Regions from separate parts of the Pseudarthrobacter sp. NPDC058329 genome, predicted to be linked through region 2. Evidence: riboswitches for the same ligand, from Rfam matches in the RefSeq annotation. Region 2 holds a riboswitch; each other region holds the start of a gene.

Region 1 (7,549 bases), on a different contig from region 2:
GTTGGGGTGTTCGAGCGCGAGCCGCCGAAGGTTATGCGCGATGTGCCGAAGCTGGGTTTTCCAGTCGGGGTCCTCGGGGTGGATGGACAGTTGGTTGAGCACCAACTCAGACACCCCATCCAGCAACGCCGCCCGGTTCTCCGCATATCGGTACAGGCTCATCGGATCCCGCTCAAGCTCCTGCCCCAGCCGGCGCATGGTCAGCGCGTTCAGGCCCTCCGCATCCACAACTTCCAGGGCCTTGGCCAGCACCAGGTCGCGGTTGAGCCGCTCCTTCCGGGCGCGGCCTTTGGCGGGGCCCGGGGTCTTCGGCGAGGACATAATCTTCCGTTCTGGAGCCGGAAGCAGGCGGGCCGGGAGGGTAATTCCAGACGCTTGCTGTAAACGTAGTCTACGAGTAAAGTCTACATTGTAGATAGGCGCTGACATCGCCTGATGCCATCGATTCCAATGGTCTCGATCACCACTCCGTGGCCCCGTGCAGGGCATTGAGGATTTCGCTGCTGTAGCCGAACGGCGGTACACACGCACTTAGCGAAGGGACGCCTCATGGCACATTCGCAGTTCGACATCTTTCTCCAGGAAGCCACCCACCTCGACCCCGCCTCCGACCACAGCCTCAACGACGACCGTCTTTACGGCCTTTACACCAGCTGGTGCTTCATCAACCAGCAGGCGCCAGGCATGGAAACCTCTTTCTGGGCGGCAATGAAGCACCGGATCACCCCGGGCTCCAACGGCCTGAGGATGAAGGGGCCGGCTGCCGCCGACTACATCCTGGCCAGCTGCCCCGGCATCGTGTAACCACCGGCATTGCAGGAAAGGCGTGAACCGCCCGCCAACGGGCAACGGTTCACGCCTTTTGTTTTGTCAGCTTCCTTCGGCTTCCGGGGAAGCCCCGCTCTCAGCTGGGGATGACGCGGAAGAGGAACCGTGTCCGGACCATCAACCAGAGCAGTCCCAGCACCAGGGCGTAGGCGGCGGTGTTGATCAGCACGTCACCCTGCCGCAGCGCAGGGATGTTGGCGATCACCGCTATCAGCACAACGTGCATGATGAACACGTACAGGGTTGCCCTGCCCAGCGGAATCAGGAACCACCCCAGGGCCCGCGTCACCGGCTTCCAGTACACGGTCAGGAACGCATAGGCAGCCACCACCAGGACCAGGACGTTAAGCAGCCGTCCTGGAGCCAGGTAGGTGCGGCCGAAGAAGGTGTCGTACATGCTCCGGTACACAGCGTCCGGAATAACCGAGAGCCGAACATCAAAACCGTTGGCCAGGTATGGGTTGCCCCAGGACAGGAAAACGAAGACCATCGCCGCCGCCGTGCACGCCGCCACGACCCAGGCATGGGCTGCCAGCCAGGCAACCACCCGGTGCCGATGGAACCCGGCCACCAGGCCGATGACGAACAGCACCTGCCACACCAGCAGCGGGAAGGAATCCTCGAACTGCGAGGGCAGGATCCGGAAGCGCGTGAGCGCTCCGACGGCGTATACGGCCAGGGTGGCGGCCAGTACCCATCCGGCTTTGCCGCGGTTGAGGGCGGCAAGGATCAATGGACTGGCAAGGAGCAGGACGACGTAGAGGCCCATGACGTTGAACTGCCAGGGACCGAACTGCAGCAGCAGGATGGCTGGAAGGATCTGGGGCGGCACGGGGAACTGGAACAGCGACTCCATTCCGGCGTAGAGGTCGTAGGTGCGGCCGGCGCCGTTATGCCCTGCCCCGCCGGTGCCCTGGTCCACGAAGGTGGTGAGGGTGTCGGTCCGGAAAATCGGCAGCAGGGAGATCAGGAAGACGCCGATAAGAACCACCAGGGCCGTGAGGTACAGCTTTCCGGCCCGCCGCGAGGTCAGGTCCACCACTGTCCCGAAGTCCTCTTTGACCCTGGGCCCGTACACCATGCCCACCACCAGGCCCGAGAAGAGCACAAAAAGCTCCGCCCCGGAAACAAAGCCCACGGCTTCCTGCGTGAGCAACTGAAACAGTGACGTCATCCCCAGGTGGTTCACCACCACAAAGACGATGGCCATGCCACGCAGGAAGTCCACCCGGGAATCCCTGGCGGAGGGGTCCGTGTAGGCCCATGCTGTTGCCCACTTCACGCGCCGGGGGACCTGCCACAGAGCCACGAGGAGAATGACCAGCGCCGCACCCACAGTCCAGGATGCCGGCCCGGAAAGGGTGTTGGCCCGCACATACCCGCTGTGCGCCGCAACCTCAGTGACCGGACCTGTCACCAACGGGGAAGCTTCCAGCCTCTGCCGGGCGGCGTCTGCAATGGCCGGGTTCCCCGTCAGCAGCCAGTCGATGCTCGCCACACCGGTGTCACGGGTGCTCGTCCGCTCATCCCAGACCACCGCGGCCGTCTTGGCAAACTCCGGGGAGCCGGCTGCCCCCAGGACCTGGTCCCACCACGTGGACTTGACCTGGGCTTCCGGGGCTCCGCCCGAATTCGGGCTGTAGAAAGCGGATGTCTGCAGCAGGAACGGCTTGTTTTTCCGGGCCGCGTACGTCGAGTAGAAGTTTTCGCCGCCTGAGGCCGTGAGCATTTCCTGGAGTTCGCCCTGACGGGGAACGGTGTTAATGGGCGCTCCGCCGGCCGTGTCGTCATGGAAAGCGGTCAGCCCCACCCAGTCCACGGCGTCGTCCCCTGGATAGTAGGGCTCGTAGGCCGCGTCCGAACTGTTCCAGGCGCCGTCGCCATTGGTATCGAGCAGGGCAAAGCCCTCGCTTCCCGGCGCGGGGGCGCTCCGGTGCAGGCCAAAGGGGTAGTCCTTGCCCAGGTAGGGCTCCCACACCATGGCGGTACGGCCGCCGTCGGTATCCTCGAAGGCGGCGGCTACGGCCCGGAAAGCGGACCGGTAGGCGGAAGGTTGCTGGCCCCACTCCACCCAGCTGGCATTCATGTCCGGAGCAAAGCGGATCAGCACCTGGCCCCTGAAGTTGCCTGTCCGTTCCGCCACTTCGTCAGCAAATGATGCGGCGGCTTCAGCGGTGACCTGGTCCAACGGAACCGTCGGCTTCACCGTGAGCATGGCATGCGCGCCTTGCTCTCCTGACTGTTCCAGGAAGCCTCTGATGTCGTTTACCTCTGAGGGGCGGAACGGGAAGGCTATGTCATGCCCCAACAGCGCCGGCGACGCACCCAGGCGGTCGGCGAACCCGGCGGCGGTGTCCTCACCCCATTCCAGGACAGCGCCCAGCAACGGCTTGCCCTCGTCCGGAAAGCTATCTGCCGCCCGGGCCGCTCCGCCAGGCAGCACCACGGCCAGGACTGCCAACAGTATGGCGGCCAGGAAGGCCGCCACGCGGCGCACCAAAGGAAGGTGATGGATCTTTCGCGCGACGGCTGATGACGAGCTGATGGGACCCCCAAGGCTGATGCTTCAACGACGGGGCGGCGGCCCCACAAGAACTTTATCCGGCATGTCAGGAGGTCGCAGGCATCGGTCCCCTGCCCCCCGGGGTGCCTGTCGCCGTCGTCCTTCATGGACCTGGTTGGCTGCGGACGTATGGCCTCCCTCCCGGACCGGAAGGGTTCAGTTACGGAACATGACGACGGCGGCGCTGCGGCCGCGCGTGCCAAGTGTTACGTTTTTGGGGAGTAATGAGTATCGGCGCCAAGCCCTGACTGGCCGGTCGGCAACCCTCCTTTCGCGGCGGGGTGCCTCAGGTGAATACTCGGCATATCGACCGAATCGTGTTGCAAGCGTGAAAGAAGGAGATCCGTCGTGTCTGACGCACCTGCCCTTGAAGAAAGACTTTCCTACCGGCTTGTCACCGGGCCGGATGACAGGTCTTTCTGTGAAAGGATTTCGACCGCCCTGGCCGAGGGCTACGTGCTGCACGGCAGCCCGGCGGCAACGTCCAACGGCGGCAAGGTGATAGTTGCACAGGCCCTGGTCCTTCCGGCTGCCATCGCATCAGCCGATGCCGCCGTCGCCACCGCGGTGGATGACCTTGAGTCCGCAGGCGAAGACCTTGAGTTCGACGGCGAGGGCCACGCATGAGCTATGCAGGGGACCTGACGCCCCAGGAAGCGTGGGACAAGCTGGAGCAGGGCGCCATCCTGGTGGATGTGCGCACCGAGGGCGAATGGGCCCACATCGGCATCCCGGACACCAAGGCCACGGACAACGATCCCCTGTTCATCCAGTGGACGTTCCCCGGCGGCATCCCCAACCCGGATTTCATCACCCACCTGACCCAGCAGGCGCCCGAGGATGCTTCGACCGAGCTGGTGTTCCTGTGCCGCTCCGGGCAGCGTTCCGTCGCGGCCGCGATTGCTGCCACGCAGGCCGGATTCACCTCTTATAACGTGCTGGAGGGCTTCGAGGGCGAGCCGGACCGCTACGGCGAACGCACCGTCAACGGCTGGAAGAACCGCGGCCTGCCCACCAATCTCGGGAAGAATTAAGTGACCTTCAACGAAGACGCCGCCGGCTGGAGCCCCGACACCCAGGCCGTCCGCGGCGGATTGGACCGCACCAATTTCCAGGAGACCAGCGAAGCTGTGTTCCTGAACTCGGGCTTCGTGTACGAATCTGCCGCCGCGGCGGAACGTGCCTTCACGGGTGAAGACGAGCGCTTCGTTTATTCCCGTTACGGCAACCCCTCCGTGGCCACCTTCCAGGAGCGGCTCCGCCTCCTCGAGGGAACCGAGGCGTGCTTTGCGACGGCGTCCGGCATGTCCGCGGTCTTCACCGCCCTGGGCGCCCTGCTGGCAGCCGGCGACCGTGTGGTGGCCGCCCGCTCGCTCTTCGGTTCCTGTTTTGTGATCCTGAATGAGATCCTGCCGCGCTGGGGAGTGGAGACGGTATTCGTGGACGGCCCGGACCTGGAGCAGTGGCGTGACGCCCTGTCCCAGCCCACCACGGCCGTCTTTTTTGAGTCACCCTCCAACCCCATGCAGGAGATCGTGGACATCGCCGCGGTCAGCGAACTGGCGCACGCAGCCGGTGCCACCGTCGTCGTCGACAATGTCTTTGCCACCCCCCTGCTGCAGCGCTGCGGGCAACTCGGCGCGGACGTCATTGTCTACTCCGGCACCAAACACATTGACGGCCAGGGCCGGGTGCTGGGCGGCGCTATCCTGGGCACCAAGGAATTCATCGATGGCCCTGTCAAGCAGCTCATGCGGCACACCGGTCCGTCGTTGTCCGCCTTTAACGCGTGGGTGCTCACCAAGGGCCTCGAGACTATGGCCCTGCGCGTTAACCACTCGTCCGCTTCAGCCCTGCAACTGGCCGAGTGGCTGGAGCAGCAGCCTGCCGTGAGCTGGGTGAAGTACCCGCTCCTGAAGTCACATCCGCAATACGAGCTCGCCGCGAAGCAGATGAGTGCGGGTGGGACAGTTCTCACCCTGGAACTTGCGACGACGGGCGGCCGCTCGGGCAAGGAGGCGGCCTTCGCGCTGCTGGATGGCCTGCGAATCATCGACATCTCCAATAACCTGGGCGACTCCAAGTCCCTCATCACCCATCCGGCCACCACGACGCACCGTGCCATGGGTCCCGAGGGGCGGGCGGCCATCGGGCTGAGCGACGGCGTGGTGCGGCTTTCGGTTGGGCTGGAGAACGTGGACGACCTGATTGGCGACCTTGAGCAGGCATTGAAGCAGGTCTAGCACTGGTTGGCGTGTTGGTCATGACGGGACCTGCTGTCACGAGTGACTGGGAAAGGCTCCTGTCCAACATTCCGTTGCCGGAGCAGAACCTGGTGGGGATCGCCGCTGGCGCCGTGCTTCAGCGGCTGGTACGATCACGGCTTTCCGCTCCGTCCGCCCGGGTGCCCGTACTGTTTCATGCAGCTGGCCTGGCTGCACTGGGCGCCGGTGGCACCCTTGTCGTTTGGGCCTGGTTTGCTGCCCGGGGCGTGCGACTTGCTACGCCGGGCGTCCTCCTTACATCCGGGCCCTACGCATTCTCGCGCAACCCGATGTACGTGGGATGGGCGCTGGTGCACCTTGGCATCGGCCTGATGCGGGGCAACTGTTGGATCCTGGCCGCCCTTCCGGCAGCGTCCGCTGCGGTGCACCGGGAGGTGCTGCGGGAGGAGGAACGCCTGGCAGGCCTATTCGGAGATTCGTACATGAAGTACCGCCAGGGTGTTCCCCGCTACGTTGGCCTCAGAATGTCAGACCCCCATTAGATGATGTTCTTATGGGAGTCGGGACGGGCGCAGCGGCCGCGATGGAGGGTATTCATACCTCCGTTGCGGGCCTTGATGAGCTGGTCCTGAGTGATGCCCGGCTCGATGCTGCGGCTGACGGTTCCGGTACTGCCGTTGATGTATTGCAGCGGAAGATCGATATCCGGCTGGAGCGGCTGGCCCTGATGGAAGCACAACTCGCCGGGGCCAAGGCCCTGGTGACCTGGCCCTACTGACGACGAACTGCCAAGGACCCGTTTCCGCACTGGCACCTTTGGCTCACGGAGTCGCTTTCGTCCCCTGATCTGAGATGAGGTAGTCCAACCGCGTAGCTGCGGAGATGTCAGGCCTGGCGGACCCGCAGAAGTTCCGGAGCGCCATCGGCCTTCGAAAAATCCAGGGAACCCCGCATGGTCGCATCGATGGCGTGCTTGACCACTGCGCTGAAGCCCAAGTCTTCGGGCGATGAGCTGGCCAATGCCTTGTCGCGGATGCGGCGCTGTTCAGCTGCCCCCGTCCCGCGGGCGATGACGTCCTCCACTCCCCGCCTCGCCAAGGCAAGTTCGCCCTGCTCCTGCAATACCGGGGCAAGATAGTCAACCAGAGAACGCACTACATTTGCGGCACGTGCAGGCCGGAAGGACCCGAAGTCCAGCAGCTCGCCGCTGAGTCCGCCGCTGCTTGCCTGCCATGAGGCCATACGCAAAAGTACGGTGGGAACGGGCGCCGGATCAACGCCCTCGCGCCACTCACGGCTTGCCGTCTCCACGAGCGCCCTCACGAGGACAGCGATGAGGGCCGCATCCTCGGCCCGCAGGCAAACGTCTGAAACGCGGACCTCCACGGTGGGATGGTTCCGGGACAGCCGGGCGTCGAAGTAGATCATCCCTTCGTCCAGCATCACGCCACTGTCCAGCAGCCGGGTAACCACCCGGCGGTAGGCAGAATAGGTTCCGTAGATCCCGGCTGGGCCGGCCGTCGGCCAGCGGTTCCACGCCTGGGTGCGGTAGCTTTCAAAACCGGTCTGAAGCCCGTTCCAGAACGGAGAGTTCGCGCTCAATGCAGTGAGGACCGCAAGCTTGTCGCGGATGCGGTCCAGTACAGCCACGCCCTCGTCCTGGGACTCGATATAGGTGTGGACGTGGAAGCCGCACGTCAACTGCTCTTGTGCAGTCAGGCCAAAACGCTCCAGCATCCTGGCGTATCGCGGATCGGGAGTGGTGTGGCTGGACAACCCGAGGGGCGAGGTGGCCAGCGCCGCCACCCTGGCATTATTCTTCCTGGCAGCCCTGTCGGCGAGCGCCCGCCCGGCCCTGATCTGGTCCAGCAGCACACCGTACTCCAGGCATGGCCGGGTCTGCGTCTCAATCTGCTCCAGCTTGAGTTCGGCA
Region 2 (7,549 bases):
GGGTACCGTGCGGTGCCACCCACTCCACGGCGACGTCTTCCAACGGCTTTTCCACCGGCTCACCCAGCCATTCGGTGACCCGGGCTGCCGAACCGGCGATGGTCAGGCAGCTCATCTTCACGTTGCTGTCGTAGGCGTTGGAGGGGTGCAGGGAAGGATCGCCGTCCCACTTGAGCATGTAGGGAACCTGGGGGTCGGCAATCAAGCCCAGGATGCCGATCTGTTTCCAGACCAGTTCGCGGCCGTCCGGAAACTTGCGGTTGCCGTTGACTGCGGAGCGTCCCAGACGTTCCTCAAAGGGGGCCAGGTCGTCCACTTCGACGCACCAGCCCATCCAGCCGCCGCCGGCAGCAGACCGCGCACGCACTGCCTGCCCGAAGGGAGCCTTGTCCGAAGCGGGGTGGTCCAGGACCTCCACCACTTCGAGGTACTTGTGCCCCGCGAGCGGGATGATCATATTCCGGGTTCCGAACCGCGGGTGTACCCCGCCCTTGACTGCCTCAACGCCGAGGGCAGAGGAGATACGTTCGGTGGTGGCAGCCAGGCCATCGTGTTCACAGGCGTAAGAGACGTGATCCATGCGCATGGCAACATCTTGGCACTTTGTGATCGGGCTCTCAGCTAAGGGTACCCTTACTGGGATTTTGCCGTGGAAACCCTTCATGAACCCACCTGCCCCCGGGAAATCCTGAGGACTATGTTCGTCATAATCCTGTCGGGTGTTGTGTGCTCGTTCCTACACTGAGCTCAGGTCATGAGTGCCAGCGCCAAGCCCCGGCTCGCTGGCCGGCAACCCTCCATCCGCGGTGGGGTGCCCCGGGTGAGGACCTGGCTGTCCGGCAACGGCCGGATGGCAAGCGCGGCCCGCGGTGCTTCCAGCATGCCGGGCCATGTCAAAGGAGCCTTAGTTGTCCAACGGTTGGTCTTTCGAAACACGCCAGATCCACGCCGGGCAGGAGCCGGACGGCGCCACCGGTGCCCGTGCACTTCCTATCTACCAGACCACGTCCTTCGTGTTCCCCACGGCTGAGAGCGCCGCCAACCGCTTTGCCCTGGCCGAACTGGCGCCCATTTACACCAGGATCGGCAACCCCACGCAGGAGGCGGTGGAGCAACGGATCGCCAGCCTGGAGGGCGGCCTGGGAGCGCTGCTGCTCAGCTCCGGGCAGGCGGCGGAGACTTTCGCCATCCTGAACGTTGCCGAGGCGGGGGACCACATCGTCGCCAGCCCCAGCCTCTATGGGGGCACCTACAACCTCCTCGCCCACACCCTGAAGAAGTTCGGCATTTCAGTCACGTTCGTGGCGGACCCGGACAACCTGGACCAGTGGCGTAACGCAGTGCAGCCCAACACCAAGCTCTTCTTCGGCGAGGTGGTGTCCAACCCGCGGCAGGACGTCCTGGACATCGAAGGCGTGTCCGGGGTTGCGCATGACGCCGGAGTGCCCCTCATTGTGGACAACACCCTGTCCACCCCGTACTTGATCCGGCCGCTGGAATGGGGCGCGGACATCGTGGTGCACTCGGCCACCAAGTACTTGGGCGGCCACGGCTCGGCGATCGCCGGTGTGATCGTGGACTCCGGAAACTTCGACTTCGGCAAGGACCCTGCCAAATTCCCCGGCTTCAACACCCCGGACCCCACCTACAACGGGCTGGTGTACGCCCGCGACCTGGGCGCCGACGGTGCCTTGGGCGCCAACCTGTCGTACATCCTCAAAGCCAGGGTTCAGCTGCTGCGCGACCTTGGCTCGGCAGTATCGCCCTTCAACGCCTTCCTCATCGCCCAGGGGCTGGAGACGCTGAGCCTGCGGGTGGAGCGGCACGTGGCCAACGCCCTGGACGTGGCGCAGTGGCTGGAAGCGCGTGACGACGTCGAATCGGTCGCCTACGCCGGGCTGCCCTCCAGCCCCTGGTACGAGCGGGGCCGCAAATACGGCCCCAAAGGTACCGGCGCCATCGTGTCGTTCAACCTCGCCGGAGGTGCGGAGGCAGGCAAGCGCTTCGTGGACGCCTTGGAGCTGCACTCCCATGTGGCAAACATCGGTGACGTCCGTTCGCTGGTGATCCATCCGGCGTCGACCACCCACAGCCAGCTCTCACCGGAGCAGCAGGTGGTTGCCGGCGTGAACCCGGGTCTGGTGCGGATTTCGGTGGGGATCGAGCACATCGACGACATCCTGGCGGACCTCGAGGCAGGCTTCCGGGCCGCCAAGGGGGCCACCGGAGCCTAGCCCACCACGAGGGTGCCCAACGCGGCGGCAAGCCGGGAAAGTCACAACCAGTCACACTCTTGGCAGCAGGCAGGGGCTGTTTCGTACACTCGAAGCAGGTCATGAGTGCCAGTGACAGCCCCGGCTTGCTGGCCGGCAACCCTCCTTCCGCGGCGGGGTGCCCCGGGTGAAGACCTGGCCTGCCGGTCATACGACGGCGGGCAAGCGCGTAGAAGAGGTCTTGCCATGACGGTTACCGTCACCCGTACAACTGTCCCCGAACACGGGATTGTCCGCTATGCCTCCATCGGAGGCCTGCAGCTGGAGGCTGGCGGATACCTGCCGGACGTCACCCTCGCCTATGAAACCTGGGGCACCCTGAACGAGGACGGCAGCAACGCCGTCCTGATTGAACATGCGTTGACCGGCAGCACCCACGTGACCCGGGGCGACACCGAGGAGCCAGGCTGGTGGGAACAACTCGCGGGGCCGGGTGCGCCCGTGGATACCAACCGTTTCTTTGTGGTGTCCATCAACATCGTGGGCGGCTGTTATGGGTCCACCGGGCCGTCATCGCCCGCGCCGGACGGTCATCCATGGGGCTCGCGTTTTCCGCTGGTCACCCTGCGGGACAGCACCGCGGCCGAGGCCCGGCTGGCCGACCAATTGGGCATCGATAGCTGGTTCGCCGTGCTGGGCGGTTCCATGGGCGGTGCCCGTGCCCTGGAATGGGCGGTGACGTTCCCGGAACGGGTGCAGCGCTGCGCGGTGATTTCCGTGGGTGCCGCGAGCACCGCAGAGCAGATCGCCTTCGCCCAGGCGCAGACGCTCGCCATCCGACAGGATGCCAACTTCAACGGCGGCGACTACTACAACGGAACCGCCCCCGAGGAGGGCCTGGCCCTGGCCCGGCGCATCGCCCACATCACGTACCGCTCCCCGGTGGAGCTGGACGGACGCTTTGGCCGCTCACCGCAGGCCCCCGAATCACCGCTTCAGGGCGAGCAGCTCGCAGCCAGGGGGCGCTACCAGGTGGAAAGCTACCTGGACCACCAGGGCACCAAGCTGGTCCAGCGGTTTGACGCCAACAGCTATATCGCCATCACTGAGGCGCTCATGAGCCACGACGTCTGCCGCGGACGCGGCTCCCTCGTCCAGACCTTGTCCAGTTCCAGTGCGCGCTTTTTTGTTGCCGCCGTGGACTCGGACCGGCTCTACTTCCCGTCCCAGTCGCGGGAGCTGGCCCAGGCACTCCCCGGAGAGGTGGACGTCCACCTCATCGAGGCGCCCATCGGGCACGACGGTTTCCTTACCGAGATCGGCCAGCTGGGGAACCAGCTGCGGGAGCACCTTTCGGCCTGACATCACGCCCCCGACGCCCCTGAATGTGCAATAACGCAGATGCGCTCTGCATGATTCGGCGTTGAGCTGGGCGTTCGGGGCGACCATACTCGATGGGACCCGGCGGTTCGTGACCAAAAACACATGTACCCGCCATAGCCTGTCCCAGTGGTGTCGAAGACGACGCCGAAGGAGTTCACTAATGAGTACGGAACGCTCCGCCGCACGGCGGCCAGAGGAAACCGACGTCAAGGCCACAGGCCTGAGGAAAGTCGTCACGGCCTCCATGGCCGGCACCGTAGTTGAGTGGTATGAGTTTTTCCTTTATGCCTCCGCCGCCACCCTGGTGTTTGGCAAGATGTTCTTCCCCAATTCAGGTACCGAACTCGATGGCATCATCGCGGCCTTCGTTACGTATGCCGTAGGTTTCGTTGCCCGCCCGATCGGCGGCATCGTCTTTGGCCACTTCGGTGACAAGTTCGGCCGCAAGCAGCTTCTGCAGCTGAGCATCGTCCTGGTGGGCGTCGCCACCTTCCTCATGGGCTGCCTGCCCACCTTCGCCCAGATCGGCTACTGGGCCCCGGCCCTCCTGGTGTTCCTGCGCTTCATCCAGGGCTTCGCCGTCGGCGGTGAATGGGGCGGCGCCGTGCTGCTGGTGGCCGAGCACAGCCCCAGCAAGTCCCGCGGGTTCTGGTCCAGCTGGCCGCAGTCCGCCGTGCCCATGGGCAACCTCCTGGCCACCGGCGTCCTGTTCACCCTCTCCGCCACGCTTTCCCCGGAAGCGTTCCTTAGCTGGGGCTGGCGCGTCGCCTTCTGGCTCTCCGCAGTGATCGTGATCGTTGGCTACTACATCCGCACCAAGGTCCAGGATGCGCCGATCTTCATCGAAGCACGCAAGGAAGTCACGGTGGAGAAGAAGGGCTACGGTGTGGCCGAAGTCTTCCGCCGCTACCCGCGCGGTGTCTTTACCGCCATGGGCCTGCGCTTTGCCGAGAACATCCTGTACTACCTCGTGGTGACGTTCTCCATCACGTACCTGAAGGTCGTCGTCCAGACCGACACTTCCCGCATCCTCCTGCTCCTGCTCGTGGCGCACTTCATCCACTTCTGCGCCGTTCCGCTCGTCGGCAAGATGTCGGACGCGTACGGCCGGCGGCCGGTCTACATGGCGGGTGCCATCCTGGGCGGCACCTGGGGCTTCTTCGCCTTCCCCATGATGGACACCGGCAATGACTTCATCATCCTGGCCGCCATCACCATCGGCCTGCTGTTCCACGCGCTGATGTACGCCGGGCAGCCGTCCATCATGGCCGAAATGTTCCCCACCCGGATGCGGTACTCGGGCGTTTCCCTCGGCTACCAGGTGACCTCCATCGTCGCCGGTTCGCTGGCCCCGATCATCGCCACGTCACTGCTGGGAACCTTCAACTCCTCCACCCCGGTGGCCCTGTACCTGCTGGCAGCCTGCATCGTGACCGCGATCTCCGTGTTCTTCCTCAAGGAGACCCGCGGCATCTCGCTCCACGACGTGGACGCCGCCGACGCCCAGGGCACCGCCGACCTGCTGGCTGCCGGCAAGAAATAGGCCCTGCCAGTACCAAGCAAACACAGCACACCAACTGCCCGGACCCGCTACCACGCAGGCCCGGGCAGTTGGGCGTCAGCACCCTTCGAACGAAGTCAGGATTCCCCATGAAAGCAGCCGTCCTCTACTCCACGGTCCCGTCCGGAACCACGTACACCGAAGCGCAACCCCTTCGGGTCGAAGAGCTTCACCGCCCGGAACCGCGCGCCGGCGAGTTGGGCGTGACCATCACGTACTCGAGCCTGTGCCACTCGGACCTGTCCGTGGTGGACGGCTCCCGCGTCAGGCCGCTTCCCATGGCGCTGGGGCACGAGGCTGTGGGCCGGGTTGCCGCCGTGGGGGAGGGCGTCACGGACGTTTCCGTCGGAGACCATGTGGTCCTGGTCTTTGTCCCCAGCTGTGGCGAATGCCGCGCGTGCCGGGCGGGCCGCCCCGCACTCTGCCACCGGGCCGCGGAGGTCAACGGGTCCGGGGACCTCCTGCACGGAGAGGCACTGCTGCGGACGCCTGCGGGGGAAAGGATCAACCATCATCTCGGGGTGTCGGCGTTCGCCGACTACGCCGTGGTGGCCCGGGAGTCAGTGGTGGTTATTGACGACGACGTCCCGGACACTGTGGCGGCGATGTTCGGTTGCGCCGTGCTCACCGGGATGGGAGCCGTCCTGAACACGGCCGCTGTCCAGCCCGGCCAGTCCGTGGCTGTTTTCGGACTCGGCGCCGTGGGGCTTTCGGCCGTGATGGCTGCAGCGCTCGCCGGTGCTTCCTCCGTCATCGCCATCGACCCCAACGCGGGCAAGCACGGGTTCGCCCTGAAGTGCGGGGCAACCGCGGTGGGCACCCCGGACGAGGCTTCCCGCCTGATCGCAGAGGCCGCCGGAGACGGCGTGGACACCGCCATCGAAGCTGTGGGTTCGGCCCGGGTCATTGCATCGTGCCTTGAGCACGTGACCCGCGGCGGCGCAGTGGTCTCGGTGGGGCTGCCGCACCCCACCGCGGAACTGACAGTGCCGGCACTTCAGTTCGCGGGAGCGGGCAAACGGCTGCTCGGCTCCTATATGGGTGACGCCGTTCCGCGCCGCGACATCCCTTTGTACCTGGGGTACTGGCGCGAGGGCAGGCTTCCCGTTGAGCTGCTGCACACCGACACCCGGCCGCTGGAGGAGATCAACGAAGGCCTCGACGCACTCGCCGCCGGGCAAGTGGTGAGGCGGCTCTTCCGCGCCTGAGCGGACCCGGGTGTCCCGGGCCTAGGCTGCCAGCAGGTCGCGGCGTTCCGCCACCTCCTCCTGCAGCGCAGCGATCACTGCCTGCACCCGGGCGGACCGCAGCGACTCCGGCCGTGCCACCGCCCAGATGGGCAACTGACGCTGGAAGGCCTCGGGGAGCACCGGCACAAACTCCGGATTCCCCGCCACCATAAAGTTTGGCAGCAGCCCAATGCCGGCACCGCGGCGCACCGCCTCGATCTGGGCATGGATGCTCGTGGCCTGGAAGCTGGACTTCGGCATCGGCAGTTGCGAGGACCGGTGGCCCAATTCGGCAACCTGGAGTGCCGACTCGACGTAGGAGACGAAGCCGTGCTGCCCCACGCCGTCGGGCGTTTCCGGCAAGCCCCGCCGGGCAGCATAGGCGGGGCTGGCGTAGAGCCGGAGGAAGTAGTTGGTCAGGAAGATGGTCTGGGCGTTGCTCACGTCAGTGCGGCCCACCACCACCTCCAGATCGACACCGGAGCGGTTCTGGCTGACCTTGCGCGTGGCGCTGAGCATCTCCACGTTCAGCATCGGGTGCCGCTGCTGGAGGCGGACCAGTGCCGGCGCCACGAATTCGGCGCCGAAACCGTCTGAGGTGCTGATGCGCACCATGCCGGAGAGGGCGTCGCGGTCCTGGCCGGTAACTGCGGCGAGGGATCCGAGCGTTTCCTCGATAGTTTCCGCTGCCGCGACGGCCGAGGCCCCCAGTTCCGTCAACTCCCAGCCGTGCGGGCTGCGCTCCAGGGTGCGGCCGCCCAATTGCTTGTCGAGGGCGAGGATCCGGCGCGAAATGGTGGTGTGAGTGGTCCCCAGCGTTTCGGCGACGGCATTGAAACGCCCCAGCCGGGCCACCGTCAGCAAAATCAGCAAGTCGTCCGGACTCGGAAGCCGCGCCATCCGATGCCTTTCCTCAGTGTGCATCAGTGCACATAGCGTCTGTAATTTTTCCCCTTGATTGCACTGTAGCAGGGTGTGATGGTGGACACAGACGTTTCGGCCGCCCTCGGCCGGAGCCACAGCAAAGGAGCTTGGGCCATGGCAGTAGTCGGTTGGATCGGTTTGGGGAATATGGGCGGTTCCATGTCGGGGAATCTCGCAAAGGCGGGCCACGACGTCCGGGGATTCGATCTCAATCCTGCCGCTCTCGCCGCAGCGGAGGC
Region 3 (7,549 bases), on a different contig from region 2:
CTGATCTGCTCGATGTACGGCTCGCCCAGGGTCTGGTGCAGGCTGCGCGAGAGCAGCTGGGCGATCACGGCTGCGGTGGGAATGGCCAGGGTGAGCGCCGGCAGCACAAGGCTGGCGGCGCCGTCGTTCCCTATGGCAGGGAACAGCCGCAGCCGGAATGAGAACAGCTGCAGCAAAAGCAGCCCGATCCAGAACGTGGGCAGGGCGATGCCCAGCGGCGGCAGCGAGCCGAACACCTGCCGGACCCAGCGGTTCCGGCTGAAGGTGGCGGCGATGGCCAGTGCGCTGCCGAGCAGCACCGCCAGGGCAAACCCGGCGATGGCCAGCCTGATGGTCTCCGGCAGGACCTCGCCCACCGCCTGTGTGGCTGCCACGCCGTTCTTAATGGAGACGCCAAAGTCGAGCTGGAGTGCCTTGACCAGCGCTATGACGTACTGCTCGTGGAGGGGCCGGTCCAGCCCGTATTCGCTCCTGAGCTTCTCCACCAGCGCAGGGTCCACCGCATTCTGCTCATCGCCGCTGGCCATGATGCTCACGGCGTCCCCGGGCAGCAGGTACAGGATAAAGAAGGAGACGGTGTACGCGGCCCAGAGCACAAAGGCTCCCTGGAGCAGGCGTTGCCCGATATAGCGGATCATCTGGTGGCTACTTGCTGAGCCAGGCGTCGTAGAAGTCCAGGCGGCTGGAGGCTTCGAACTTCAGGCCGTGCACCTTCCCGCTGGCCGAGATGGTGGTGGACAGCTCGTACAGCGGGATCGAATGCGCGTCCTTGATCAGGGTTTCCTGCGCCTCGTCCACAAGCTTCTGGCGCGCGTCCTTGTCCAGTGCGGCTGCCTGGTCGGCCAGGACGGTGTCCACCGGCAGTGCTTCGCGGAGGTTGCTGCCGCCGCGGGCGGTGTTGGAGGCGAAGACGGTCCGGAGGACGTCCGGGTCGCTGCGGGTCAGGTTGCCGTAGGAGAAGTCGTAGTCCTTGTTGGCCTGTGCCGCGGTCACGTCGGCGATGGTGGTGAACTTCAGCTGCAGGTCCACGTCCACCGCCTTCAACTGCTGCTGCACCAGTTCCAGTACTTCCTTCGGCGACTGCCAGTACGTCACCAGGAAGGACAGTTTCTTCCCGTCCTTTTCGCGGATGCCGTCCCCGCCCGGCTTCCAGCCAGCGTCGTCCAGGAGCTTCTTTGCGCCCTCCGGATCGTGCTCCAGGAGATTGCTGAGGTCCGTGAAGAACGGCGTGGTGTGGGACAGGACGCCCTTGGCCGGCTGGTCCGCCTCGGTGAGCAGCGTTTCGGTGATTTCCTCCCGGTTGATCGCCTTGGAGATCGCCTGCCGCACCGCCGTTTCCTTCAGCTTGGGGCTGGATTCGTTCGAGTACAGGTTGTACACGACGCCCGGGTTTGCCCGGGTTTCGTTCCAGAAGCCGTTGCCGTCGAAGAGCTTGGCGTCCGCGGCCGAGATTGCCGCGGTGGCGTCGATCTGGCCGGACTGCAGGCTGCCGGTGCGGTTGCCCGCCTCCGGGATGATTTTGAACGTGACGGTATCAAGGTACGCCTCGCCCTTGTTGCTGTTCGTGGACGCCGGCCAGGCGTAACCGGCCCGGCGCGCCAGGACCGCTTCCTTGTCCACCGTGTAGCTCTGCACCGTGAACGGCCCGGAGCCGGAGAACTTGCCGGCGCAGCGGTCGGCTTCACTCAGGGCGGCCGACGCCGGGGACAGCAGTCCCAGCGTGAACGTGGACGTGGCCTGCAGGAACTGGGCATTCGGCTTGGAGAAGTCCACTACCACCGTCCTGGCGTCCTTGACCGTGACGGCCGTGACGTCGCTGAGGTAGGTGGATCCCAGGGTTGCCTTGGCGCCCAGTGCCTTGATGGCCTCGAAGTTCGTCTTCACCGACGCCGCATCAATGGGCGCTCCGTCAGCGAAGGTTGCGCCGTCACGGAGCGTGAAGGTGAAGCTGGTGGCGTCCGCGTTGGCCTCGAACTTCTCGGCCAGCCACGGGACAATCTCGCCCGTGGACGAATCCTGCGAGGTCAGGGATGCCACTGTCTGCCGGGCGATCGCGATGGCGTCGTTGTTGCCCACCTGCTGCGGATCGATGCAGCCGCGGTCCACCGAGACGGCGAAGTTCAGGTTGCCGCCCGCCGCCGGGGTGGCGTCGGCACTTTGCTGCGATCCGGCGTCGGCCGCTCCTGCGCACGAGGACAGCAGGAGGGACGCCGCGCCCAGGAAGGCCACCACGACGGCGGACTTCCGGGCGCTGCGGAACGTCGAGGTTCCGGAGGGGTTCAGGCGGTTCATGCTACGTCTTCGCTTTCTTGGCGGCGGGCAGGCGACAGGTCGCCGCGCCGGTGGGTGAGAGGGGCGCGGAGGCCCAGGTTTTCGCGGAGGTTGGTGCCCGGGTATTCGGTGCGGTACACGCCGCGTTCCTGGAGCCGGGGCACCAGGTGGTTGACGATGTCGTCCAGGCCGGTGGGGACAATCCAGGGGGTGATGTTGAACCCGTCCACGGCACCGGAGTGCGCGTATTCGGTGAGCAGGTCCGCGACGTCGTCGTAAGATCCCACCAGGCCGCGGCCGTTAATGACCGAGCGCTGGGAGACGAACTGCCGGATGGACTGCCCCTTCTCCGTGGCCTCGGCCCGCCATTCAGCGGCGAGTTCCCTGGCGCTCTTGCCGTGGAAGGCGTTGCCGCGGGTGGCGTTGGTGACGTCAACCACCGGGTCGATGTCCGGGAGCGGGCCGTCGGGATCGTATTCGGTGAGTTTCCGGCCCCAGAACTGCTCGAGGTAGGCGATGGCGGTCTGCGGGCTGACCTGCTGCTCGCGGACCCACTGGTGCTTCTCCTCGGCTTCCTTGGCGGTGGGCGCGAGGATGAATTCCTGGCCCGGGAAGATCTTGACGTCGTCGGCCGGCCTGCCTGCCTTCAGCGTCCGTGCCACGATGTCCTCGCGGAACTTCCTGGCCTGTTCCAGCCCTGCGTGGCGGGAGAAGATGACGTCCGCATTCCGGACGGCAAAGTCGCGCCCGTCGGCTGAATCGCCGGCCTGGAACAGCACCGGATGGTACTGGCTGGAGCGCGGCAGCCTGCCGGTGACCTCGACGTCGAAGCTTGCGTCCTGGCGACGTACCTGCGTGATGGCGTCGTCGGCCAGCCACCTCCGGGACTCGCGGGACCCGGCGATTGCGCCGTCAGCCCAGGAGTCCCAGATGGCTTTGGCCGTCTGGACGAACGCTTCGGCCCGGACGTACCGGTCCTCGTGCGCCAGGAACCCGCCGCGGCGGAAGTTGGCCCCGGTCCAGGCGTTGTCCGTGGTGACGATGTTCCACGCGGCCCGGCCGCCGGACAGCAGGTCCAGGCTGGCCAGCCGGTGGGCGAGGTCCGCGGGGTCGTTGTAGGTGGTGTTCTGCGTGGCCACCAGGCCGATGTTGGTGGTCACCGCGGCAAGTGCTGCGAGCGCCGTTTGGGCGTCCGGCCGGCCAGCGACATCCAGTTCGTGGATCCTGCCCAGGTGTTCGCGCAGCCGCAGTCCCTCGCCGAGGAAGAAGGCACTGAACAGGCCGCGCTCGGCGGTCTGGGCCACCCTCCGGAAGGATTCGAAGTCGGTCTGCGAGCCGCTTTCCGGTGCACGCCAGACCGTGGTGTGGTTGACGCCCTGGAAGAAGACGCCGAACTGGATGGTGCCGTCGCCGTCGATGCGGGAAGTGCTCATGAGGGTTCTCCCTAGTGGGCCGCGGCGGCGGCGTAGCGGTTGGCGGGGCGGGTCAGGCCGAAGGATTCGCGCAGCGTGCATCCCGGCGCGGGTGCGGTGATGATGTTGGCGCGGCGCAGTTCGGGCAGGACCGCGGCTGCCAGTTCCGGCAGTTCGGTGTCCAGCACCGCCGGGTGGATCCGGACGCCGTCGCTGTCCTTGAACAGGGCTGCGAGGAGATCCACCAATCCGGCGGCGTTGCCCACGTAGCGGGCTCCGCCGGTCCAGCGCTGGTGGGCATCAAGCTCCTCGAGCCGGTCCGCGGCGCGGCGGCCGCGGGAGTCCAGCACGACGTCGAGCTCCACCAGGGTGCGGGCCGCGCCTGCCTCGCGGGCTGATGCAGCGGCGGCAGCGAGTCCCTCGAGTGTTGCGGCGGATACGAGCGCCACGTCCGCTTCGACGGCGGGCAGCAGCGCAGCAACAGCGAACACCGGCAGCTGCCCCTGCAGCGGGCGGGGAATGATCGAGGGCCCCTTGACCGAGAACCGGCTGCCCTCAAAATCGGCGTAGTGCAGCTTGTCCGCGTCCAGGTACCGGCCGGCGGCCGCGTCGCGGATGACGGCGTCGTCCTCCCAGGAGTCCCAGAGCCGGCGTGCGGTTTCGACGACGTCCCGCGCCTCGGACTGCACGTCCGCCTCCGCGATGGCGTCCCTGCCCACGGACCGGGATTCCTGGACGGTGTTCTCCACATTGACCAGCCAGCCGGCGCGGCCGTGTGAGGAGTAGTCCAGGCTGGCCAGCTGGGTGGCCACGTGGAACGGCTCGGTGTAGAGGACGCCGGCTTCGGGGACCAGGCCGATGGACCGGGTCAGCGGGGCGCTGAAGGCTGCCCGCTGGATGGCATCGATCCGGCCGGCGATACCAGTGCCCTCGGTGTCGGTGGTGCGGGAATCGCGGAAGGTGGCCAGGTGGAAGCCGGCGATGTCCGCCGCCTGCACGGTCCCGCGGATACGGCTTCCGCTCAGGAGCGTTCCCGGCTCGTGGGCGGCGAAGCGCCACGCAGCCGGGTGGGCGCCATCGCCGTCGAGCTCGATGCCGAGCACGGCGGAGCGCTGGCTGGGTGGAGGTGTGGAAGGCATGGATCCCCTACTGTTCGGGCCGCGGACGGCCGGTACGACATTCGCTTGCCGCTGCTGCGGCCAGGTCTGTTTCCGGAGCACCCCGCCATAAAAATGCCTGAGGGTTGCCGCAGCACCAGCCGGTCCTTCGCGTGCTGTCTCTTGACCTGCGACTGAATCTAGGGGTCCGTGCGGGCGCTCCACAAGCGGCTGGTCTTGCAGCGTCAAGGGCGGAAATGCGGCGTCAACGGGCGCTGTATTCCGTCATTTATGAACCAGTCTTGGCCTGCGTTACCTGGCATTTCGGGAGGTTGAGTCCGGTGACGGCCGGGGTGCGGAGGCGAGGCGGAAATTCGTAGTGTCATCCCATGTCCAAGCCTCCCGTGGTTCCGCTCTCCGTCCTCGACCTCAGCCCGATCTCCGCCGGCAGCACCGCCGCCGATGCGCTGCGGAACAGCATCGATCTCGCCGTCTCCGCCGAGCGGCTGGGCTACAGGAGGTTCTGGCTGGCCGAGCACCACCTGAGCGCAGGAGTCGCCGGGTCCGCTCCGCACGTGCTGTCCGCCCTGGTGGCAGCGGCTACCAGCACCATCCGCGTTGGCACGGCCGCCACCATCCTGGGCAACTACCGACCCATCCAGGTGGCTGAGAACGTGGGCACCATTGCAGCGTTCCACCCGGGCCGCGTGGACCTGGGCTTCGGGAGGTCCGGGGTACCCAAGGCAGGGCTTCCCCATGCCGCCGGCGCACCGGCCACCGCTCCGGACGCTCCGGCAGACACCGCAAACCGGATTGTGGACGGGCTGGTGGTCCCGCCACCGCGGCCGCTGTTTGGCAGGGCCTTCCCGGAACGGTTCCAGCTTCAGGCCCGGCTGCTGGGCCGCGTCCCCGGGGATGTGGACAATTTCGAGAACGATGTCCAGGACATCATCGCCTTCTTCGCCGGGACCTACCGCGCGGAAGAAGGCGCGACGACGGCCATCCACCCCGCGCAGGGCAACCCTCCGCAGTTCTGGATCCACGGTTCCAGCGCCGGACCCAGCGCCCGGCTCGCCGGCAAGCTCGGGCTGCCCTACGGGGCCAACTACCATGTTGCGCCCTCGGCAGTCCTCGAATCCGTAGCAGAATACCGGGCACATTTTGAACCGTCCGGCCTTCTGGATAAGCCGTACGTGGCAGTCTCGGCTGACGTTCTGGTGGCCCCCACCGCGGCCGAGGCCGCCACTGTCGGGGCCGGATTCGAGCACTGGGTGCACAGCATCCGCTCCGGCAAAGGCGCCATTCCCTACCCGGCCCCGGAGGACGCCGCCGGGCTCCCGCCGCTGGAACCGGCCGAGAGGGACCTGGTCCGCGACAGGCTGGACACCCGGTTTGTGGGCGACCCCGCGCAGGTGGCCGAGGGGCTGCGCTCCCTGCGGCGGGCCACCGGCGCCGACGAACTCCTCATCACCACCATCGCCCACAGCCAGGCGCACCGCATCCGCTCCCAGGAACTCCTGGCCGCGGCATGGGGCCTGGGCTGACGGAACACTGCTTTCACCCACCAGCACACCTACCGAAGGAGCACCACAATGAGCGAGCAGAACACCCCGGTCGACCCCCAGCTGATCAGCGCCGAACAGGCAGCCCAACTGATCGAGGAGGGCGTCCTCCTGATCGATATTCGCAGCGAAGGCGGCCGGGCCAGCACCGGAAGCGTCCCCGGCGCCGTTGTGGTGGACCGCGAAAACGTGGCCCAGGACTTCGGCCCGGAATCGGACACCAGGCTTCCGCAGGTGACCGGAACCGACCAGAAAATCGTTGTGTTCTGCGGCTCCGTCAACGGCTCCGGCCCCGTGGCGCAGAAGCTCAAGGTGCTGGGCTACCCGCAGGCTGTCCATGTTGACGGCGGATTCCTGGCCCTGCGCGACGCAGGCGTGGCCACGACCGGCCCGGCTGTGGAACCCGCCGCCGTCTAGCCGTGGGCAGCCGCGGCTAAGTGCCGCGGCTGCCAACCCAGCGGTGGCGCCACGAGCGTGGCGAAGTCCGTGATGATCTGCCGGTAATCCTCGATGGAGAACTCGTACGGAAGGTTGATCTGCAACTCGGTGGCGGAGGCGGTCACCGGATCAGCCAGCAGCCCTTCCACGATTTCCTCCGCATTGCCTACCAGGTCCGGCGCGAACAGCGTGCGGCGTTCCCCCTGCGGGGCCAGCGTGCGCTCCTGGCGGCTCTCCCGGTAGGCGCGGTACCGGCCCCGCGTCTCTGCGTCGGCCCCGTCGGTGGGAAGGACCACCCTGCCCACCGCCACGCGCGGCACATGGCGCCCGCGGAAATCCTGGCGGTAGCGCGCAAGGTTGGCCGCCTGGGCCTCCACAAAGACGCTGCTTGCTTCGCCGGACACGATGTTGCCTACCACCAGGTTGACGCCGCTGGCCGCCGCCCAGTCCGTTGATGTGGCGGATCCTGCGCCGTACCAGATGCGGTCCCGCAGTCCTTCGCTGTAGGGCTGCAGCCGCGGCCGCTGGGTGTTGCCCGGGGAATGGATCACCGTATCCTCGTCGCCGAGGAAGCGGCCCTCCAGGTTCGCCAGGAGCCGCTCGATCCTGCGGTGGGAAAAGTCGATACTGCGCCAGTCGCCGTCGAACACCTTGTCCGCGAGGAGTTCCGCGTGCGGAGGGACGCCGGCGCTGAGGCCGATCTGGAGCCGGCCGCCGGAGAGGACGTCCGCCGTCGAAATATCCTCGGCCAGGCGGAAGGGGCTTTCGT
Region 4 (7,549 bases), on a different contig from region 2:
CAGGGCGGGGGCGCCACACGTCGTCGTCTGCGCTGGCATTGAGGCTGACCGAGGCCCCGGCGGGCAGTTGGATCATCGACACTCCGGGCATCCGCTCCTTCGGCCTGGCCCACGTGGACCCGGACCGGATCCTGCGCTCCTTCCCCGACCTCTCCCCCGGCATCGAGGACTGCGAACGCGGCTGCAAGCACACCGCCACCGCGGTGAACTGCGGACTGGACGCCTGGGTTGGCGGCGGCCATGCCGGCGCCACCGGAGAAGCACGGCTGGCCTCCCTGCGGCGCCTGCTGGGCACCGACCCCCGCCTGGAGGCCCAGGAGGCCAAGGAACTGGGCAGCGTCAACTGACGGTGCCGATCTCCCAGCAGATCAGCGCGCAGACGGTAGTTTGGAACCATGATCCAACCCGCTTCAAGCTACAACGATGACCTGCGCCTGGCCCACGTGCTGGCAGATTCTGTTGATGACCAGACCATGAGCCGCTTCAAAGCCCAGGACCTCAAGGTGGAGACCAAGCCTGACCTCACACCGGTCACCGACGCGGACAAGGCCGCGGAAGAGGCCATCCGCGGCCAGTTGTCGCGTTCCCGTCCGCGTGACGCCGTGCTCGGGGAAGAGTTCGGGAGCACCGGCCACGGGTCCCGCCGCTGGATCATCGATCCCATTGACGGCACCAAGAATTTCGTCCGCGGCGTCCCCGTCTGGGCCACCCTGATCGCGCTGGTGGATGAAGGCGAACCCGTTGTTGGCGTGGTGAGCGCGCCGGCCCTCGGCAAGCGGTGGTGGGCGGCTAAGGGAATGGGCGCCTACATGGGACGCTCGCTCGCCGCTGCCACCCGGCTGCGCGTCTCAAATGTCGCCAACCTGTCCGACGCTTCGCTGTCCTACTCCAGCCTGGGCGGCTGGAAGGAACGCGGGAACCTGGACAACTTCCTGGGCCTCACCGAGGACGTGTGGCGGACCCGCGCGTACGGCGATTTCTGGTCCTACTGCATGGTGGCAGAGGGCTCTGTGGACATCGCCTGCGAACCCGAACTCAACCTGTACGACATGGCCGCTCTCGTGCCGATCGTGGTTGAAGCGGGCGGCCGCTTCACCTCCCTGGAGGGGGAGGATGGCCCATTCGGCGGCAACGCCCTGGCCACGAATTCCATCCTGCACTCTGAGGTTCTTCGGCGGCTGAACCCGGACCTGGATGATCTTCTCTAAGTCCCTACACCGAACAATCAGCGGCGGGTGCCTCCCAAAGGAGGCGCCCGCCGTCGTATCTTCGGTGAAAGCAGCCCTTTTCAGCGGACGCGTAACAAACCGCTTAACAATCGGGCCGGCTTCAAACCTTCCTGCCCCATGTCCTACGCTCTTAACCAGGTCACGAGTGCCAGCGCGAAACCCCGGTTTGCTGGCCGGCAACCCTCCAACCGCGGTGGGGTGCCCCGGGTGACGACCAGGCCGGTCCGGAACGGATGCGGCAAGCGCGGATTCCCGGTACAGGGGGTCCTTTCGAAGTGAGGTCTGCCGTGACTACTGCCACCGTCTCCCCCAACGCCGCTCTCCAGCCTGAAACCGTCCAGCCTGATGGCGCTGCCCTCTTTGATGCCCGCCGGGCCGTCGCCGGCCGGCCGCTCTCAGCCGTCACCGGCGCTGAAATCCAGGCACCGCTGATTTCCGGCGACCACGTCCGGTACGCCAACCTCGACTACGGCGCCTCCGCTCCGGCTCTCTCGGTGGTTTCGGCCTACCTCAATGAGATCCTGCCGTTCTACGCCAGCGTCCACCGCGGCGCCGGCTACGCATCCCAGATCAGCACCTCCGTGTACGAAAATGCGCGCAACATCGTCCGCGAGTTCGTGGGCGGCCGCCCGGACGATTCGGTGATTTTCACCCGGAACACCACCGATTCGCTCAACCTGCTGGCGGGCTGCCTGCCCGCAACGGACGGCCGGCCCGACGGCGACGTGCTGTACCTGGACATCGAACACCACGCGAACCTGCTGCCCTGGCAGGGCGTCCCACACCGCAGCATCGTTGCCGCTGACACCATCACGGGCACCATCGCATCCGTCCGCGCTGAACTGCAGCAGGGCGGTGTGAGCCTGCTCGCTGTCACCGGCGCCTCAAACGTCACCGGTGAGATCCTCCCCATCCGCGCCCTGGCCGAGCTCGCCCACGAACACGGTGCACGGATTGTGGTGGACGCCGCCCAGCTGGCGCCGCACCGCCGCGTCAACATCGCCGCGGATGGCGTGGACTACCTCGCCTTCTCCGGCCACAAGCTCTACGCCCCGTTTGGTGCCGGCGTGCTGGTGGGCCGCCCGGACTGGCTCGACGCCGGGACCCCGCACCTCGCCGGCGGCGGTGCCGTCAAGGAAGCAAGGCTCGACGACGTCAGCTGGGCCACCGGCCCGGCCCGCCACGAGGGGGGCTCACCGAACGTGCTTGGCGCAGCTACCCTGGCACGCGCCACCCAGGTGATTGCCGGGCTTAACCAGGACCAGTGGCACGCCCACGAATCCGCCATCCGTTCCTTCCTCGTCGAGGGCCTGCAGAAGATCGACGGCGTGACCGTCCACCAGATCTTCAAGGACACCAACCCGGACACGGACACCATCGGCGTGGTCAACTTCTCGGTGGAAGGCTACGACGCCGGGCTGGTGGCGGCTTACCTTTCCGCTGAGCACGGTGTTGGCCTCCGCGACGGCCGCTTCTGCGCCCACCCGCTGCTGAAGCGGCTCGGGCTTCCCTCCGGTTCCCTCCGTGCCAGCTTCGGCGTCGGCTCGCGCCTCGAGGATGCAGAACGGCTCCTTGCCGGCATAGAGTCGCTGCGCCGCGATGGCCTGGGGTGGGACTACGTCGTGGACGCAGGACGCTGGGTTCCCGCCAACGACACGCGGACCTACCCGCACTGGGCACCCAACACTCCCGGAACCGCCGGCGCTGCCCCCTGCATCGATGACTGAACACTTGCGGTAAATTCGAAGGATACCCAAGGGCATCAGACGAAGGAGGCCACGCGTGGTACGGGGTGGCCCCAAGCTTGATCATGGACGGCGCCGGGAGCTCGGCCAGAGCTTCCAGGACGGCGGCCGGCACTACCAGCGGGTCCGCCCGGGCTATCCAAAAGAAACAGCCCAATGGCTGGTTCCCCCGGGCGCCGCCGATGCCCTCGACGCCGGAGCCGGCACCGGCAAGTTCACCGCACTGCTGCTGGACCTGGGCCTGTCCGTCACTGCGTTGGATCCCTCTGCTGACATGCTCGAACAGTTACGGGCGCACTATCCCGGGGCCACGGCGGTCCAAGCCAATGCCGAGGCGACGGGCCTGCCCACGGCGGCCTTCGACGTCGTCAGCGTTGCCCAGGCCTGGCATTGGTGCGACGCACTGGAAGCAAGCACGGAACTGGCGCGCGTACTGCGGCCGAACGGCACGCTGGGCCTGATCTGGAACCAGCTGGATACATCGGTTCCGTGGGTCCACAGGCTTTCACGGATCATGCACGCCGGGGACGTGTACAAGCCGGACTTCCGGCCAGTCGTGGGGCCGGAGTTCCGGGGGCTCGAGGGCCACGTCGCCCACTGGCAGGACCGCGTCACCACCACCGACCTGGTGGAGCTCACCAAGTCCCGGAGCTACTATCTGCGGGCGGGTGAAACCACCCGCGCCAAAGTGCTCGCCAACTTGGACTGGTACCTTCACGAACACCTGGGCCACAGCCTTGACGAAGAGCTGGAGCTGCCCTATCTAACGCTTGCGTGGCGGGCCTTCAAGGCATGACGCCGGACGGGCAACGGGTAGGCTTGGAGTTGTGAAGACCAGCGCGCCCTCCTCCTCCATCGAGGATTACGTCAAGGTCATCTACTCGTTCACGGAATGGCAGGACAAGCCGATCACGTCCTCGCAGCTGGCCCAGCGCCTTGGCGTCGCCAATTCCTCGGTCTCGGAGATGGTCCGCAAGCTGAAGGACCAGGGCCTCGTTGACCATAAGCCCTACAGCGCCATCACGCTCACGGACAGCGGGGTCCGGCTCGCCCTTGCGATGGTGCGGCGCCACCGCCTGATCGAGACCTACCTTGTCCAGCAGCTGGGTTACAGCTGGGACGAGGTCCACGACGAAGCCGAACTGCTGGAGCATGCGGTATCGGACACGTTTATTGAGCGTGTTGCGGCCAAGCTCGGGGACCCTCAGCGGGATCCGCACGGTGATCCCATTCCCACCGCCGACGGGAAAGTCCTGATGCCCCGCGCCCACCTGATGGGTGAGCTGGACCAGGGGCACACCGGCAGGATCACCAGGATCAGCGATGAGAATCCGGACCTGCTCCGCTACCTTTCCACCGAGGACATCAGCCTCGACGCCGAAGTGGAGGTGGTGGGCCGCAAGCCGTTCGGGGGTGCGCTGGTGGTGCGGATCAGCCATGCGGGCAGGATCAGGGACTATGACCTGGCCGATGAAATCACTTCGTCACTGTGGGTGCACAGCGACCATCCCCACCCGGGCTGCCTGCTTGGGGACAGCTGAATGAAGCAGTCCGGCATGCCGGCGGCCAGTGCTTGGCTTGCTGTTGCCGCCGGCGGCCTGCTCGGTACCGAATTGCGGTACGGCCTGGGTCTCGCCTTTCCGGATGCGCCAGGTTCCGTGCCGTGGGCAACGCTGTGGATCAACGTTGGCGGAAGCTTCGTCCTGGCAGCGTTGACAACCGTATGGATGGCCTGGCCGCGGACCTCGTTCTGGCTGCGTGCAGGGCTGGGGCCGGGGCTGTTGGGGTCCTTCACAACATTCTCGGCCATGGTGTTCTCCGTGGACCAGCTGGCCCGGGCCGGCGACCATGTGGCGTGGGTTCTTTACCTGGTGCTGTCGTTGCTTCTGGGGCTGGGCGCCGCCGGTGTGGGGTGGCGGTTTGGCAAGTGGGTGGCCGGGCACCTTGACGGCGCGTCCGGCAGTCGGGCGTGATGGCCGCGGCGCTGGTGGGCCTGTTAGGCGTTACCGGTGCACTCCTCCGTTTCAGCGTGGACAGCTGGTTCGCCCGTCGCGCGTCCACCCGTTCCAACCGCTCAGTTGCCGGTTCCCCGGGCGGTTTGGGACACGGTTGGGGGCGTCAGTGGCTGCACTGGCCCTGGGCCACGCTGCTGGTGAACGTCGTGGGCTGCTTTATCATCGGCGTCGCCCACGCCATGACCCTGAAGCTGGGACTGGCCCCGGAATGGCAGGCTGCGCTGGCCACCGGGATGGCAGGAGGGCTCACCACCTTCAGCTCATGGACCACAGCCACCGTAAGGCTGTTGGCGGAAGCGCGGTTCGGCTCCGCCGTGATGAATGTGGCGGCCAACCTCGTCCTGGGTTTTGGGGCCGCTGCTGCCGGCATCGCCCTGGCTTCCTAGCGCGGCAACGGCGATTTGGCGGGCTCCCGTATCGTGGATGGTGATGATTAGCAGACGCGACGCGGCCATTGCCCTTGATGTACCGATGGAAATGGCCCAGCGCCACGGCCTTCCCAAGTGGATGACCGAGGCCGAACTGGGTGAGATCCTGGACAACCCGCCGCCTTGGCTGGTGCAGTCGCGTGCCAACCGGACCGGCAAGCGGCCTGTGTGGGTGCACCTCGAGTGCGCCGTCTGCGGCTACGAGGAAGCGGCACGCCCCAAAAAGTGGTGGCCCGACTTTACCTACGTCGTGTGCGCCCACCACAATCCCGAGGACGTTCCGCGCGTGCGCGAGGGGTATGTCCGCAGCGAGTTCGACGGCGTCGGCACACGTTTCGTGGGCATCGCGGACGTGGCGGGGCAGGGCTGAGCCCACTCCTCTTTTCTGCCACGGCTGAGTCCGTGGCCAGGGCCGGCGTCCATGCACAGGTCCGACGTCCGTGGTCAGGGCGGCTGCCGCGGACAGCTACTTTCCGTTGCTGGTCATCTCTTCGGGGACGGCCGTGAGGTGGATCTCCGTGCCGTCCCGCAGGACAGCGAGCTGGAGAGGCTCACCAATGGCGTCAGAGAAGAGCAGTCGCTGAAGGCTTTCGGCGTCGCTGACGGGGCGGCCACCTGCGGCGAGGAGGATGTCCCCCGCTACCAGGCCCGCCTTATCCGCCGGGGAACCGGCGAGCACTTCCACCACACGCAGCGCGTCCCTTTGCCCAGTCCTGATAACGGCACTGGGGGTGAGGCGGGTGGGCGTGCTGACCAGCCCGAGGTAGGCGCGCCGTACTCGGCCATCCGCAAGCAGCGCCGAGATGATGCGCTGGGTAGTGGCGTTAATGGGGATGGCGAGGCCAAGTCCGGCACCGGCCACGGCCGTGTTGATGCCTACGATCCGGCTGTGTGTATCGGCCAGCGCTCCGCCCGAATTGCCAGGGTTGAGGGCAGCGTCCGTCTGGATGACATCCTCAATGACCCGCCGGTTGCCTCCGGCCCACACCGGGATGGAACGGCCGAGGCCGCTGACGACTCCCGCCGTCACGGAACCGGCCAGGCCAAGGGGGTTGCCGACGGCCACCACCAGCTGGCCCACCCGCAAGGACTCCGCGGCACCGAATTGCGCCGGAGGCACCCGAGGCGGCCTGCCGTGGACGACGGCAAGATCGGACAGGGGGTCTGCCCCGACCAGTTCCAGTTCCATCCGGCTGCCGTCCGCGAACACGGCGTGCCCGCGCTGGGTGCCGGCCACGACGTGGGCATTGGTCAGGAGATAGCCGTCCTCGGTGAAGAGCACAGCGGAGCCGGCTCCAACACGGAACCGTCCGTTGCGGCGGGCCGCGGACATTTCCAAGGCAGCAACGTGCGGCGTCACTGTGGCGGCCACACGCATTACTGTCTGCGAATACGAGTCCAGGGCATCGACGTCGGACGCCTGTGAAACCGGCTCGCTCCCCTGGTTCATGGGGCACCTCCTCGATGTGAACCTGGCCCGGCGGCGGGGTGGTCCGGGTCCTACCGGAAACAACGATCGAGGACGGGCAGCTAGTCCCGGCCGTGCTACGCCGTGGGTGAACGGTCAGCAGGAGCGGCGGCCCGGACATGAGGCGGCGCCGGGCAAAGAAAAACACCCCGGTCCGAAGACCGGGGTGTCACCGATGACTCGACTCATCCATGAAGGATGTCTCGACTCATCACAAATGTGGAGATGGGGGGAATTGAACCCCCGTCCGATGTCGTGTTGTCAGGGCTTCTCCGGGCGCAGTTTGCTTCGGAGTTTCTCGGCCCCAGCCACGCCGCAAACAGCTGGCTGATCCGGGCCCAGTCATCAAAGAGTCCCGTTCACCCCGATGACGGGGGTAAACAGCAGTGGCTATCTAAATGACGCCAGGATCCGGGGCGATAGCAACCTCGGGCTGACGGACTGTCTTACTGCTTAGGCAGCAAGAGCGAAGTCAGTGCGCTTAGATTCGGCACTTATTGGTTTGCAGAAAGCGTTTACGAGATAATTCTGCATCCTCGGCCCGCTTCACCTGTCGCGACTAACATCGTCGAAACCGATCATCCCCATATTCTTTTTCCAAACCGACGGGCGAGCCCGCCGGACTACCTACTATAACGCATCATCCGGGCAATTCATTCCAGCC

What was found. A riboswitch is a leader RNA that binds a small molecule or an ion and turns the genes downstream of it on or off. The one in region 2 is predicted to bind S-adenosylmethionine.
Region 1: it holds a riboswitch for S-adenosylmethionine, as region 2 does, so the genes downstream of both, ACFVYC_RS05740 (DUF1737 domain-containing protein) here and ACFVYC_RS15970 (homoserine O-acetyltransferase) in region 2, are expected to answer to the same signal.
Region 3: it holds a riboswitch for S-adenosylmethionine, as region 2 does, so the genes downstream of both, ACFVYC_RS20765 (LLM class flavin-dependent oxidoreductase) here and ACFVYC_RS15970 (homoserine O-acetyltransferase) in region 2, are expected to answer to the same signal.
Region 4: it holds a riboswitch for S-adenosylmethionine, as region 2 does, so the genes downstream of both, ACFVYC_RS02065 (aminotransferase class V-fold PLP-dependent enzyme) here and ACFVYC_RS15970 (homoserine O-acetyltransferase) in region 2, are expected to answer to the same signal.

Annotation. Positions count from the first base shown of each region.
Region 1 is NZ_JBHVZR010000002.1:272,349-279,897, forward strand. It holds gene ACFVYC_RS05725 (TetR/AcrR family transcriptional regulator C-terminal domain-containing protein) at 1-321, opposite strand, end outside; gene ACFVYC_RS05730 (hypothetical protein) at 550-804, shown strand; gene opgC (OpgC domain-containing protein) at 905-3,316, opposite strand; SAM riboswitch class IV at 3,612-3,726, shown strand; gene ACFVYC_RS05740 (DUF1737 domain-containing protein) at 3,740-4,018, shown strand; gene ACFVYC_RS05745 (rhodanese-like domain-containing protein) at 4,015-4,425, shown strand; gene ACFVYC_RS05750 (O-succinylhomoserine sulfhydrylase) at 4,426-5,634, shown strand; gene ACFVYC_RS05755 (methyltransferase family protein) at 5,655-6,158, shown strand; gene ACFVYC_RS05760 (hypothetical protein) at 6,170-6,394, shown strand; gene ACFVYC_RS05765 (glutamate--cysteine ligase) at 6,502-7,549, opposite strand, start outside.
Region 2 is NZ_JBHVZR010000013.1:43,151-50,699, forward strand. It holds gene ACFVYC_RS15960 (VOC family protein) at 1-586, opposite strand, end outside; SAM riboswitch class IV at 751-866, shown strand; gene ACFVYC_RS15965 (bifunctional o-acetylhomoserine/o-acetylserine sulfhydrylase) at 909-2,234, shown strand; SAM riboswitch class IV at 2,332-2,447, shown strand; gene ACFVYC_RS15970 (homoserine O-acetyltransferase) at 2,460-3,575, shown strand; gene ACFVYC_RS15975 (MFS transporter) at 3,757-5,139, shown strand; gene ACFVYC_RS15980 (alcohol dehydrogenase catalytic domain-containing protein) at 5,247-6,365, shown strand; gene ACFVYC_RS15985 (LysR family transcriptional regulator) at 6,387-7,286, opposite strand; gene mmsB (3-hydroxyisobutyrate dehydrogenase) at 7,425-7,549, shown strand, end outside.
Region 3 is NZ_JBHVZR010000023.1:41,585-49,133, reverse strand. It holds gene ACFVYC_RS20780 (ABC transporter permease) at 1-638, opposite strand, end outside; gene ACFVYC_RS20775 (ABC transporter substrate-binding protein) at 646-2,292, opposite strand; gene ACFVYC_RS20770 (NtaA/DmoA family FMN-dependent monooxygenase) at 2,289-3,704, opposite strand; gene ACFVYC_RS20765 (LLM class flavin-dependent oxidoreductase) at 3,716-4,822, opposite strand; SAM riboswitch class IV at 4,859-4,969, opposite strand; gene ACFVYC_RS20760 (LLM class flavin-dependent oxidoreductase) at 5,170-6,324, shown strand; gene ACFVYC_RS20755 (rhodanese-like domain-containing protein) at 6,373-6,759, shown strand; gene ACFVYC_RS20750 (LLM class flavin-dependent oxidoreductase) at 6,756-7,549, opposite strand, start outside.
Region 4 is NZ_JBHVZR010000001.1:431,565-439,113, reverse strand. It holds gene ACFVYC_RS02075 (ribosome small subunit-dependent GTPase A) at 1-347, shown strand, start outside; gene hisN (histidinol-phosphatase) at 396-1,208, shown strand; SAM riboswitch class IV at 1,367-1,480, shown strand; gene ACFVYC_RS02065 (aminotransferase class V-fold PLP-dependent enzyme) at 1,517-2,956, shown strand; gene ACFVYC_RS02060 (class I SAM-dependent methyltransferase) at 3,012-3,770, shown strand; gene ACFVYC_RS02055 (metal-dependent transcriptional regulator) at 3,802-4,515, shown strand; gene ACFVYC_RS02050 (fluoride efflux transporter FluC) at 4,516-4,947, shown strand; gene ACFVYC_RS02045 (fluoride efflux transporter FluC) at 4,947-5,375, shown strand; gene ACFVYC_RS02040 (hypothetical protein) at 5,419-5,787, shown strand; gene ACFVYC_RS02035 (S1C family serine protease) at 5,884-6,867, opposite strand; RNA gene ssrA (transfer-messenger RNA) at 7,103-7,471, opposite strand; gene smpB (SsrA-binding protein SmpB) at 7,549-7,549, opposite strand, start outside.